Regions from separate parts of the Arthrobacter sp. P1_A5 genome, predicted to be linked through region 3. Evidence: riboswitches for the same ligand, from Rfam matches in the RefSeq annotation. Region 3 holds a riboswitch; each other region holds the start of a gene.
What was found. Region 3 has a riboswitch for S-adenosylmethionine ahead of AC1D1S_RS08365 (methionine ABC transporter ATP-binding protein). Riboswitches for the same ligand answer to the same signal wherever they lie in the genome.
Positions count from the first base shown of each region.

Region 1 (3,265 bases), on a different contig from region 3:
GCCGGCCGCGTGCGCCAGTTTGCTCACGGCGGCGATGTCCACGATTTCCTGCATCGGGTTCGACGGCGACTCGAAGAACACCGCGGTGGTCGGCACGGACAGCGCGGACTGCCACTGCTCCAGGTCCGGACCGTCTACGAAGACCGTCTCGACACCCCAGCGCGGCAGGATTTCGTTGAGGATCACGAAGCACGAGCCAAACAGCGAGCGGGCCGCGACCACCCGGTCGCCGGCCGCCAGCAGCGCGCCCAGGGCGGTGAAGACGGCGGACATGCCGGACGCCGTCGCGAAACACGCCTCCGTTCCCTCGAGCAGCCGCAGCCGCTCCTGGAAGGTGGCGACGGAGGGGTTGCCGTAGCGGGAGTAGACGAAGCGCTCGTCCTCCCCGGTGAAGGCGCGCTCGGCGGCGGCCGCGGACTCGTAGACGAATCCTGAGTTGAGGAAGATCGGCTCGGTGGTCTCCTGGAAGCCGGTGCGGTCAAGGCCGCCACGGACAGCCTGGGTGTCGGCCGCCCAGCCGGCGGCGTCGGGATTGAAAGTCACTTAGATCTTTCCGAGGTTGGTGGGCAGGCCGCGGTTCTTCCAGCCATTGACGGTGCGTTCGCCAAAGCGGTCGGTCTCGCCTTCGAAGCCCTCAAGGACGTTGTACGAGGTGTAGCCGGCGGCCGTCGCGGCCGTCGCGGCGCCGATCGACCGGGCACCGGAACGGCAAAGGAACACCAGTTCGACGGCGGTGTCCGCCGGCGCCTGCTGCCTTAGCTGTTCCACGAAGTGCGGGTTCGGCGTGCCGCCGGCAAGGTTCCACTGGATGAAGAGCGGATCGTTGCGGCTCTCGCCCGCGGCCGCGGTGTCCGGGATGCCGATGTGGGCCCATTCGCCTTCGGTCCGGACATCCACCAGGATGGCTCCGGCCTCCAGCTTGGCCCACGCCTCCTGCGGGCTGAGGTCTCCGGCGTAGCTCATGCGTGGCCCGCGAAGGCTCCGTCGGCGCCAAATTCGTCGGCGTCGAGCTCATCAACCGCATTGGCCACGGCGGCGTCCGCACTGGCAATCGCGGCCGGCAGGACCAGCGCCTGCGCCACGATCACGGTGCTTCCGTTGAAGCTGGCGGCGGGGCTTCCATGCAGCACGTAGCCCTCGGCCAGGGCGGCTGACACCCGCTCGCAAAAGGCGCGGTCATCCGCGCCGGTGAACAGGCGGTAAGCCAGCCTCTCCGCGCCGGGTGCTGAACCGGGTGTGGCTGTTGTGGGTATTGACGTCTCGGGCACGACGGATCTCCTCTTTCACGCTTGCAGCTCGAATTCTCGAATGCCGAGTATTCACCTGAGGCACCCCGCCGCGAAAGGGAGGGTTGCCGACCGGCCAGTCAGGGCTTGGCACCGGTTCTCATTACTCCCCAAAAACGTAACACCTGCGACGCCGGCCCGCACCGCCGCCGTCGTCATGTTCCGTAACCGGACCGCGGCCCGGGCGAGTAGTGGCGGGCTCCAGTTTCGGGTACAGCCCACTCGTGTCTGCCGGGACGTTTCGCCGTCTACTGGGGGGGATTAGGTCCGACGAGTCGGCCGGAGCTGCAGGTGATTCGAGCAATGTGTGAATCGAGCAGTCCCGGAATCGACTCGCCTGTCCATCAACAAGCTGTCTGGGAATCGGTGGCTGGAACGGTCGGAGCCGCAGCCGCGGTCCGGCCGGTGACGGCGGAATGGAGCAATCGTGGGCCCGCGCATACTCGTTACCGGGATTACAAGCGCCGCCGGACGGGCCGTCGCGGCCCAGCTCGAAGCCCGGGGCCTCCCGTACCTCGGCTCCGACGCCCGCGCCGACACCCGCCAGGCCGGGGAGGCTCCCGCCGCCGCGGTCAGGCTCCTGCCGGCGACGAACCCGGACATGGTCCTGGACCTGCGCCGGGTGGTGGACCGCGAAGCCATCAACGTCATCATTCCGACCCTCACCGTGGAGCTCCCGGTCCTGGCCGCGGCCCGCGCCGGATTCGCCCAGGACGTGCGGATCATCGTGGCCGACCCCGCCGCGGTGGCTCTCGCCAACGACCACCTGTTCACCACCTGGGCGCTGCAAGCCGCCGGCATCCCGGTGCCCCGGTTCGCGGTTCCGGGCGACCTCGCCGCCGCGCCGGCATCCCTCGCCGGCCTCAGCGGCCCCGTGGTGGTCAAGCCTCGGGTCTTCAAAGGCTCCCATGGTGTCCACCTGCTGGCCGGAACCGGCTCCGTTAGCTGGAAGAACATGCCGGCGGGGCAACTGGTCCAGGAATTTATCCCGGGTGCCGACTATGTGTGCCTGGTGTTCGGCACCCCGGCACGCAACGCGATGGCGCCGGTGGCGGTGGTCCTCGAGAAGACCAGGACTCCGTATGGACGCGCCGGCAGCGACGAGGTCAGCCGCAGGGTGCCGGCGAACCAGGCCGGGGATGTGCGCAAGCTGGGCCTGGCCGCCGTCCGCACGCTCGGGCTGGCCGGGCCGGTCCAGGTCCAGATCCGCCGCCGCACCGACGGAACGCCCGTGGTGCTGGGTGTCTGCGCGACCCTGGGGGAGAACAGCACCTGGGCCCCGGAAATGCTCGACGCCGTGCTCGCAACGTTCATGCTCCCGGCGTTCAACCCGGCCTCGTTCCGCCGGTGCCCGGCAGTGCCCGCGGACGCCCTGGGGTGAGCGTTCCTATTCGATGGTCGCGAAGAGGGCGTTGAGTTCGGCCGTGAGCTGGCGCCGGAGTTCCGGGGTGCCGATTTCCTGCCCGTCGATGTGGTTCACCGGGGCCAGGAGCCGGATGCTGGAGATCAGCCAGACCGCGTCGGCGTCCAGCAGGTCCTTCGGCTCCAGCGGGCCGTAGCCCAGCTCCCAGCCGGCGGCCTTGGCGGCGGTGAACAGGGCGCCCTGTGACGTGCCGGGCAGGATGCCGCTGTCCAGCTGGGGCGTGATGAGCCGCCGGACGGTGCGGACTCCGCCGGCGCCGTCGTCCGAAGTTTCCAGGTGGGCCAGCAGAACGGTCGACGTCGGACCCTCCAGCACCCTGCCGTCCGCGGACGTGAAGATGACGTCGTCGGCGCCCTGCCGGTGGGCGTAGCGCAGCGCCGCCATGTTCACGGCGTAGGAAAGGGTCTTGGCGCCGAGCAGGAGCCACGGGGCGCGCTCGCCGACTTCACTGTCGTAGCCGCGGTCGAGCAGGATGACGTCGATCCCGGTCTCGCGCTGCCGCCGTCCCGCGGCGGCCGGGGCGGAGGCCTGGACCCAGCACGTGGGGGCAGCCGCG
Region 1 is NZ_JBFTZL010000003.1:42,845-46,109, reverse strand. Features, by position in the region: gene AC1D1S_RS01765 (O-succinylhomoserine sulfhydrylase) at 1-543, opposite strand, end outside; gene AC1D1S_RS01760 (rhodanese-like domain-containing protein) at 544-963, opposite strand; gene AC1D1S_RS01755 (DUF1737 domain-containing protein) at 960-1,268, opposite strand; SAM riboswitch class IV at 1,281-1,394, opposite strand; gene AC1D1S_RS01750 (ATP-grasp domain-containing protein) at 1,714-2,667, shown strand; gene AC1D1S_RS01745 (aminodeoxychorismate lyase) at 2,674-3,265, opposite strand, start outside.
Region 1: linked by a shared signal. The riboswitch ahead of AC1D1S_RS01755 (DUF1737 domain-containing protein) and the one ahead of AC1D1S_RS08365 (methionine ABC transporter ATP-binding protein) in region 3 are both predicted to bind S-adenosylmethionine.

Region 2 (3,265 bases), on a different contig from region 3:
CGCCGAGACGTTCGCGATCCTCAACATCGCCGAGGCCGGGGACCATGTGGTGGCCAGCCCCAGCCTCTACGGCGGAACCTACAACCTGCTCGCGCACACGCTGAAGAAGTTCGGCATCTCCGTGACCTTCGTGGCGGACCCGGACAACCTGGACCAGTGGCGGGACGCCGTCCAGCCCAACACCAAGCTGTTTTTCGGCGAAGTGGTCTCCAACCCCCGCCAGGACGTCCTGGACATCGAGGGCGTCTCCCGCGTGGCGCACGAGGCCGGCGTGCCGCTGGTGGTCGACAACACGCTCTCCACCCCCTACCTGATCCGGCCGATCGAGTGGGGCGCGGACATCGTGGTCCATTCGGCGACCAAGTACCTCGGCGGGCACGGCGCCGCAATCGCCGGCGTGATCGTGGACTCCGGCAACTTCGACTTCGGGAAGGACCCGGAGCGGTTCCCCGGCTTCAACACCCCGGACCCGACCTACAACGGCCTGGTCTACGCCCGCGACCTCGGAGCCGAGGGCGCGCTGGGCGCGAACCTCTCCTACATCCTCAAGGCCCGGGTCCAGCTCCTGCGCGACCTAGGCTCCGCGGTGTCCCCGTTCAACGCCTTCCTCATCGCCCAGGGCATCGAAACGCTGAGCCTGCGCGTCGAGCGCCACGTGGCCAACGCCACGAAGGTGGCGCAATGGCTGGAGGGGCGGGACGACGTCGAATCGGTCGCCTACGCCGGGCTGCCGTCCAGCCCCTGGTACGAGCGCGGCCGCAAGTACGGGCCCAAGGGGACCGGCGCCGTCGTGGCGTTCAACATCGCCGGGGGAGCGGAGGCCGGCAAGCGGTTCGTCGATGCCCTCGAACTGCACTCGCACGTCGCGAACATCGGCGATGTCCGGTCGCTGGTGATCCATCCGGCGTCGACCACCCACAGCCAGCTCTCGCCCGAACAGCGGGTGATCGCCGGGGTGAATCCCGGGCTGGTGCGGCTTTCGGTGGGACTGGAGCACATTGACGACATCCTCGCGGACCTCGACGCCGGATTCCGCGCGGCCAAGTCCGCCTAGACGGAAGCCCACGCGGAATTTCCCCACCTTTGCGGGCATGACGCCGGGAATCGCCGGCACTTCGGCGCGACCCGCCGGTCACGGCCGTCAAAGGTGGGGAGACTGCGGTGCTGACGGGTCCGGCTGTCACATGGAAGTCATAATCTTCGTGATTTCCGCACCCTGTTTCGTAGACTCGTACCAGGTCATGAGTGCCAGCGACAGCCCCGGCTTGCTGGCCGGCAACCCTCCTTTTGCGGCGGGGTGCCCCGGGTGAAGACCTGGCCTGCCGGTCAGCTGACGGCGGGCAAGCGCGAAGATAGGTCCTCACATGACGATTGCCGTCACCCGCACGGGTGTCCCCGAAACCAAACCATCCCGGACCCCTGACGGGACCGTCCAGTTCGTCAGGATCGGTGATCTGCAGCTCGAATCCGGGACTCCGTTGCCGGATGTGGTGCTCGCCTACGAGACGTGGGGGACCCTGAACGCGGACGCCTCCAACGCCGTGCTCATTGAACACGCCCTGACCGGCGACACACACGTGACCCGCGGCGAGAGCGGGGAGCCCGGCTGGTGGGAAGAGCTCGCCGGACCCGGGGCTCCCGTGGACACGGACAAGTACTTCGTCGTTTCGATCAACATCCTGGGCGGCTGCTACGGATCCACCGGACCTTCCACCCCGGCCCCGGACGGGCGCCCCTGGGGATCGCGGTTCCCGCTGGTCACCCTGCGGGACACCGCCGCCGCCGAGGCGCGGCTGGCCGATGCCCTGGGCATCGGCAGCTGGTACGCGGTGCTGGGGGGCTCGCTCGGCGGCGCGCGGGCCCTTGAATGGGCCGTCACGTTTCCCGGCCGGGTCCGGCGCTGCGCCGTGATTTCCGTCGGCGCCAGCAGCACCGCCGAACAGATTGCCTTCGCGCAGGCACAGACGCTGGCCATCCGCCAGGACCCCCACTTCAAGGGCGGGGACTACTACGGCGGCCCGGAACCCGAGGCGGGGCTCGCCCTCGCCCGCCGCATCGCGCACATCACCTACCGCTCAGCGGCCGAACTGGACGGCCGGTTTGGCCGGAACGCCCAGGAGTCCGAGACGCCCCTGGAAGCCGGATCGCTGGCCGGACGCGGGCGCTATCAGGTGGAAAGCTACCTGGACCACCAGGGCAGCAAACTGGCCCGGCGTTTCGACGCGAACAGCTACATCGCGATCACCGAAGCCCTCATGAGCCACGATGTCTGCCGGGGGCGCGGAGGTCTCGGGGAGGCACTGGCCCCGGCCACCGCCGAATTCCTGGTGGCGGCCGTGGACTCGGACCGCCTGTATTTCCCGGCCCAGTCCCGTCAACTGGCAGAGGCCCTGCCGGGCGGCCCGGAACTGCATATCATTCAAGCGCCGATCGGCCACGATGGCTTCCTGACCGAAATCGGCCAGCTCAGCGGGCAGCTCCGGGAGACCTTCTTCAGCCACTAGGCCGGCCCGCTTGTGCATTTTTGCAGATGCGCTCTGCACTAATGGCCGTTGAGGCTGAGGGCCGGAGCGTCCATACTCATGGGGAATGACGCCCTGTGCCCTAAATCACAAGCGTCCTCAGTCCAATGGTCCACAGGGTGTCGATGGAGACGCCGAAGGAGTCACGATGAGTACGGAAAACGCCGCAAGGCGCGCTGAAGAATCCGACGTCAAAACGTCCGGCCTGAAGAAGGTGGTGGCGGCCTCCATGGCCGGCACCGTGGTTGAGTGGTATGAGTTTTTCCTCTACGCCTCCGCCGCCACCCTTGTGTTCGGCAAGCTGTTCTTCCCGAACACCGGTTCGGAACTGGACGGCATCCTCGCCGCTTTCCTCACCTACGCGGTCGGCTTCAMTGCCCGCCCGATCGGCGGCATCGTCTTCGGCCACTTCGGCGACAAGTTCGGCCGCAAGCAGTTGCTCCAGCTGAGCATCATCCTTGTCGGCGTTGCCACCTTCGCCATGGGCTGCCTGCCCACCTTCGCGCAGATCGGCTACTGGGCCCCGGCCCTGCTGGTCTTCCTGCGCTTCGCCCAGGGCTTCGCCGTTGGCGGTGAATGGGGCGGCGCAGTCCTTCTCGTCGCCGAACACAGCCCGAGCAAGTCCCGCGGTTTCTGGGCAAGCTGGCCGCAGTCGGCGGTTCCGATGGGCAACCTCCTGGCCACGGCTGTCCTCTTCACCCTTTCCGCCACGTTGTCCTCCGCCGACTTCCTCAGCTGGGGCT
Region 2 is NZ_JBFTZL010000182.1:292-3,556, forward strand. Features, by position in the region: gene AC1D1S_RS17725 (bifunctional o-acetylhomoserine/o-acetylserine sulfhydrylase) at 1-1,054, shown strand, start outside; SAM riboswitch class IV at 1,238-1,353, shown strand; gene metX (homoserine O-acetyltransferase MetX) at 1,365-2,504, shown strand; gene AC1D1S_RS17735 (MFS transporter) at 2,671-3,265, shown strand, end outside.
Region 2: linked by a shared signal. The riboswitch ahead of metX (homoserine O-acetyltransferase MetX) and the one ahead of AC1D1S_RS08365 (methionine ABC transporter ATP-binding protein) in region 3 are both predicted to bind S-adenosylmethionine.

Region 3 (3,265 bases):
CGCCGTCGTAGTCGCCGTAGAGACCGACGACGTCGGCGAAGAAGATCGCGTCAAACTTGGCGTCTTCGAGCTGGCGGGCCAGGTCGATCCAGAGCTGGAGTTCGTTGAACCGGTGCTGCTGGGCTTCCGGGCGCCGCCACTGGCCGCCCATGATGTGGCTGGACGTGTTCATCACGAAGGCGCTGATCAGCAGGCGGGGGCGGGGTCCGTCGAAACGGGTACTGGGTGTTGAAGTCATGGGGTGCTTTCCGCTGTGGGAGGTGGGACGAGGGTGCTGCCGGCGCTCAGAGGCGCTTGTCCAGGCGCCGGGCAACATAGGATCCGCCCAGCTGAACGATGGTGACCAGCAGGATCATCAGGACTATGGCGGTGATCATGAGCGGTGTCTCGTAGCGGTAATAGCCGTACCGGATGGCGAAGTCGCCGATTCCGCCGCCGCCCACCAGGCCGGCCATCGCCGAGTAGGAGATGAAGCTGACGGTCATGATGGTGATGGAGCTGACGAGTCCGGGCTTCGCCTCCACAATCAGGACGTCCCGGACGATCTGGGACCGGCTGGCGCCCATGGACCGTGCCGCTTCGACCACTCCGCCGCCGAGCTGGCTCAGGTTCTGTTCCACGAAGCGGGCGAAATACGGAATGGCGTTGAGGGTCAGCGGGACAATGACGGCGGCCGTGCCGATGGTCGTGCCGACAATGAACCTGGTCACGGGAATGATTGCGATCAGCAGGATCAGGAACGGGAACGAGCGGAGCAGGTTGACCAGCCCGTCCAGGACCCGGTGCAGCTTTGGCCTGTGCTTGAGCCCGTTGGGACCGATGGTGTAGAGCAGGACACCCAGCGGTGTCCCGAGCAGCACCGCCAGCGGGATGGCCACCAGCAGCATGGTGAGGGTCTGCCCCATGGCGACGCCGATTTCGGGCAGGACTTCCAGGATGCGGTCAAACATTGATCAGGCCCTCCGACGCGGCTGTGGTGTGGGTGCCCCTCCCGGAGCGGTCCAGCTGGATCTCATCGGAGACCAGGTAGCGGCCGATCGACGTCGCCGGGTGGAAGCCGGGGCGTTGGAGTTCGGCGAGGTCGAACTGCTCCACGACCCGGCCTTCTTCCATGACCGCGACGTTGTCCGCGATGGCCTTGATGACATTCATCTCGTGGGTGACCACCACGATTGTGATGCCGAATTCGGCGTTGACGTCGGCCAGGTACTGCAGGACCGATGACGTCGTCCGGGGATCCACGGCCGACGTCGGCTCGTCGCAGAGCAGCACTTTGGGCCCGGTGGCGAGGGCGCGGGCGATCGCCACCCGCTGTTTCTGGCCCCCGGAGAGTTTGGCCGGATACGTTCCCGCTTTGTCGGCGAGGTCCACGATTTCCAGGGTTTCGGCGGCCCGCCGCCGGCGTTCCGCCTTCCCCACGCCGGCGAACTTCAGGGACAGCTCCACATTTTCCTGGGCTGTGAGGTTGTTGAGGAGATTGAAGTGCTGGAAAATCATGCCGATGTCGTGCCGCTTGGTCCGCAGCTCGGCGTCGGACAGGGTCACCAGGTCCAAGCCGTCCACCAGGACGCGGCCCGACGTCGGGCGCTCGAGGAGGTTGATGTTGCGCAGCAGCGTGGATTTGCCGGCGCCGGAGAACCCGATGATGCCCTGGATGGTGCCCCGCCTGATGTGCAGGCTGACGTCATCGACGGCCGTGAAAGGTCCCGCGGCCGAGGCGAATGACGTGCTGACGTTCTGGATCTCGATCACAGGCCCCCACCTGCTCGGGGCCGCGGCGCTGCCGCTGTCTGCGTGTTCATGATTTCCTCCGGGCTCGCCCGAGGAAAGCCCTGGGTCCTGGCTTCCGGGCAGCGCTGAGCGAAGCCGGGGAGCCTCAGAACACAGTGGTTCTCCATCGGTCCTGGCGGTAGCACCGTCCTCAAAGGAGGGGGTTGCTGCGGCGTCACGGAGCCAGATCTCTCAGCCGCTCGGGATGGTTACGAGTCCATCTCACACGGCATGAGGCCGGATACGGAAAAAGCCGGTCACATTTTGTAACCGACTCTTCCCGATCTGTTGATCGTCATTCCCGGGCCGTCAGATGCCCACGCGCCAGCCTTCGCGGGCGGGGCACGCGTTCACGACGACGTCCAGCCCGGCGGCCTTCGCGCGGTCCGTCGCGGCGTCATCGAAGACGCCCAGCTGCAGCCAGACGGCCTTGGCACCTACCGCGATGGCCTCGTCTATGACTGCGCCCACCCTGTGGGAGTTGACGAAGCAGTCCACGACGTCGATCGGGTGCTTCTCCGCCGGGATGTCAGTCAGGGAACGGTACCCCTTCTCGCCGTGGACGTCGTCGCCGGGCAGGTTGACCGGGATGATTTCCATGCCCATCCGGTCCCGGACATAGAGGGAGACCTCATACGCCGAGCGCCATTCGTTGGTGGTGAGGCCGACCACCGCCCACGTGCCTTTGGTTCGCATGAGGCGGTCAATGACTGCCGGATCGTTAACATGGGCCATGCATCAACCATACTCCTGCGACCTTTCCGGACAATTCTCGAATAAATGAATGATTTGGGCCGGACGCATGCCGGGTGAACGAATATTACGGCGCTCCCGCACGCCGATTTTGCGGAATCGTGCATCTGAAGTTCTAGTAGGTAGTGACCATCCCGAGCGGCCGAGAGACCTGGATCGATGACGCCGCAGCAACCCCCCGGTGACGTGAGACGACCATTCCCACGCAACCGCTCCGCCCTCCTTCGGTGATATTCGAGGGCGCCGGAGCAACCAAGGGGTGCTACTGCCAGGACCGATGGAGTGCAGCAATGACCCCTGAGAATTCTTCCGCTCTGCCCACCTTTGCCCGGACTGCGTCCGAGGCATTCCCACAAACCACTTCGGACGCGACGGCGAACGAAGCAGGGCTGCGTGACGCGCCCGGCTCCTCTCGCGGCTCTTCGGGATGGTCCCTGAACGAGCCCACGGACGGCGCAGTGCACGGCGTCCCCGCCGACGGGCCGGCGCGTCACCGCAGCACCACCTCCGGAGACCACCCTCCCCGGCACGGCGCCGCCGCGACCGCGGGTACTGTCCAGGCAGAGACGGTTGCGTTCTGGGAAACCCAGGCTCTCCGCCTCGACTGGGCGGACCTGCCTGGCGGCGCAACGGAGCAAACCAAGCCCTGGCACACCGCGCACCGCCGGGTCCCTGCCGACGTCGTGGCCGGCACCGGACCGCAGATCACCTGGTTCGAAGGGGGCAGGCTCAATGTCGCCTA
Region 3 is NZ_JBFTZL010000039.1:5,158-8,422, reverse strand. Features, by position in the region: gene AC1D1S_RS08375 (LLM class flavin-dependent oxidoreductase) at 1-238, opposite strand, end outside; gene AC1D1S_RS08370 (methionine ABC transporter permease) at 285-950, opposite strand; gene AC1D1S_RS08365 (methionine ABC transporter ATP-binding protein) at 943-1,752, opposite strand; SAM riboswitch class I at 1,892-1,982, opposite strand; gene AC1D1S_RS08360 (CoA-binding protein) at 2,080-2,505, opposite strand; gene acs (acetate--CoA ligase) at 2,814-3,265, shown strand, end outside.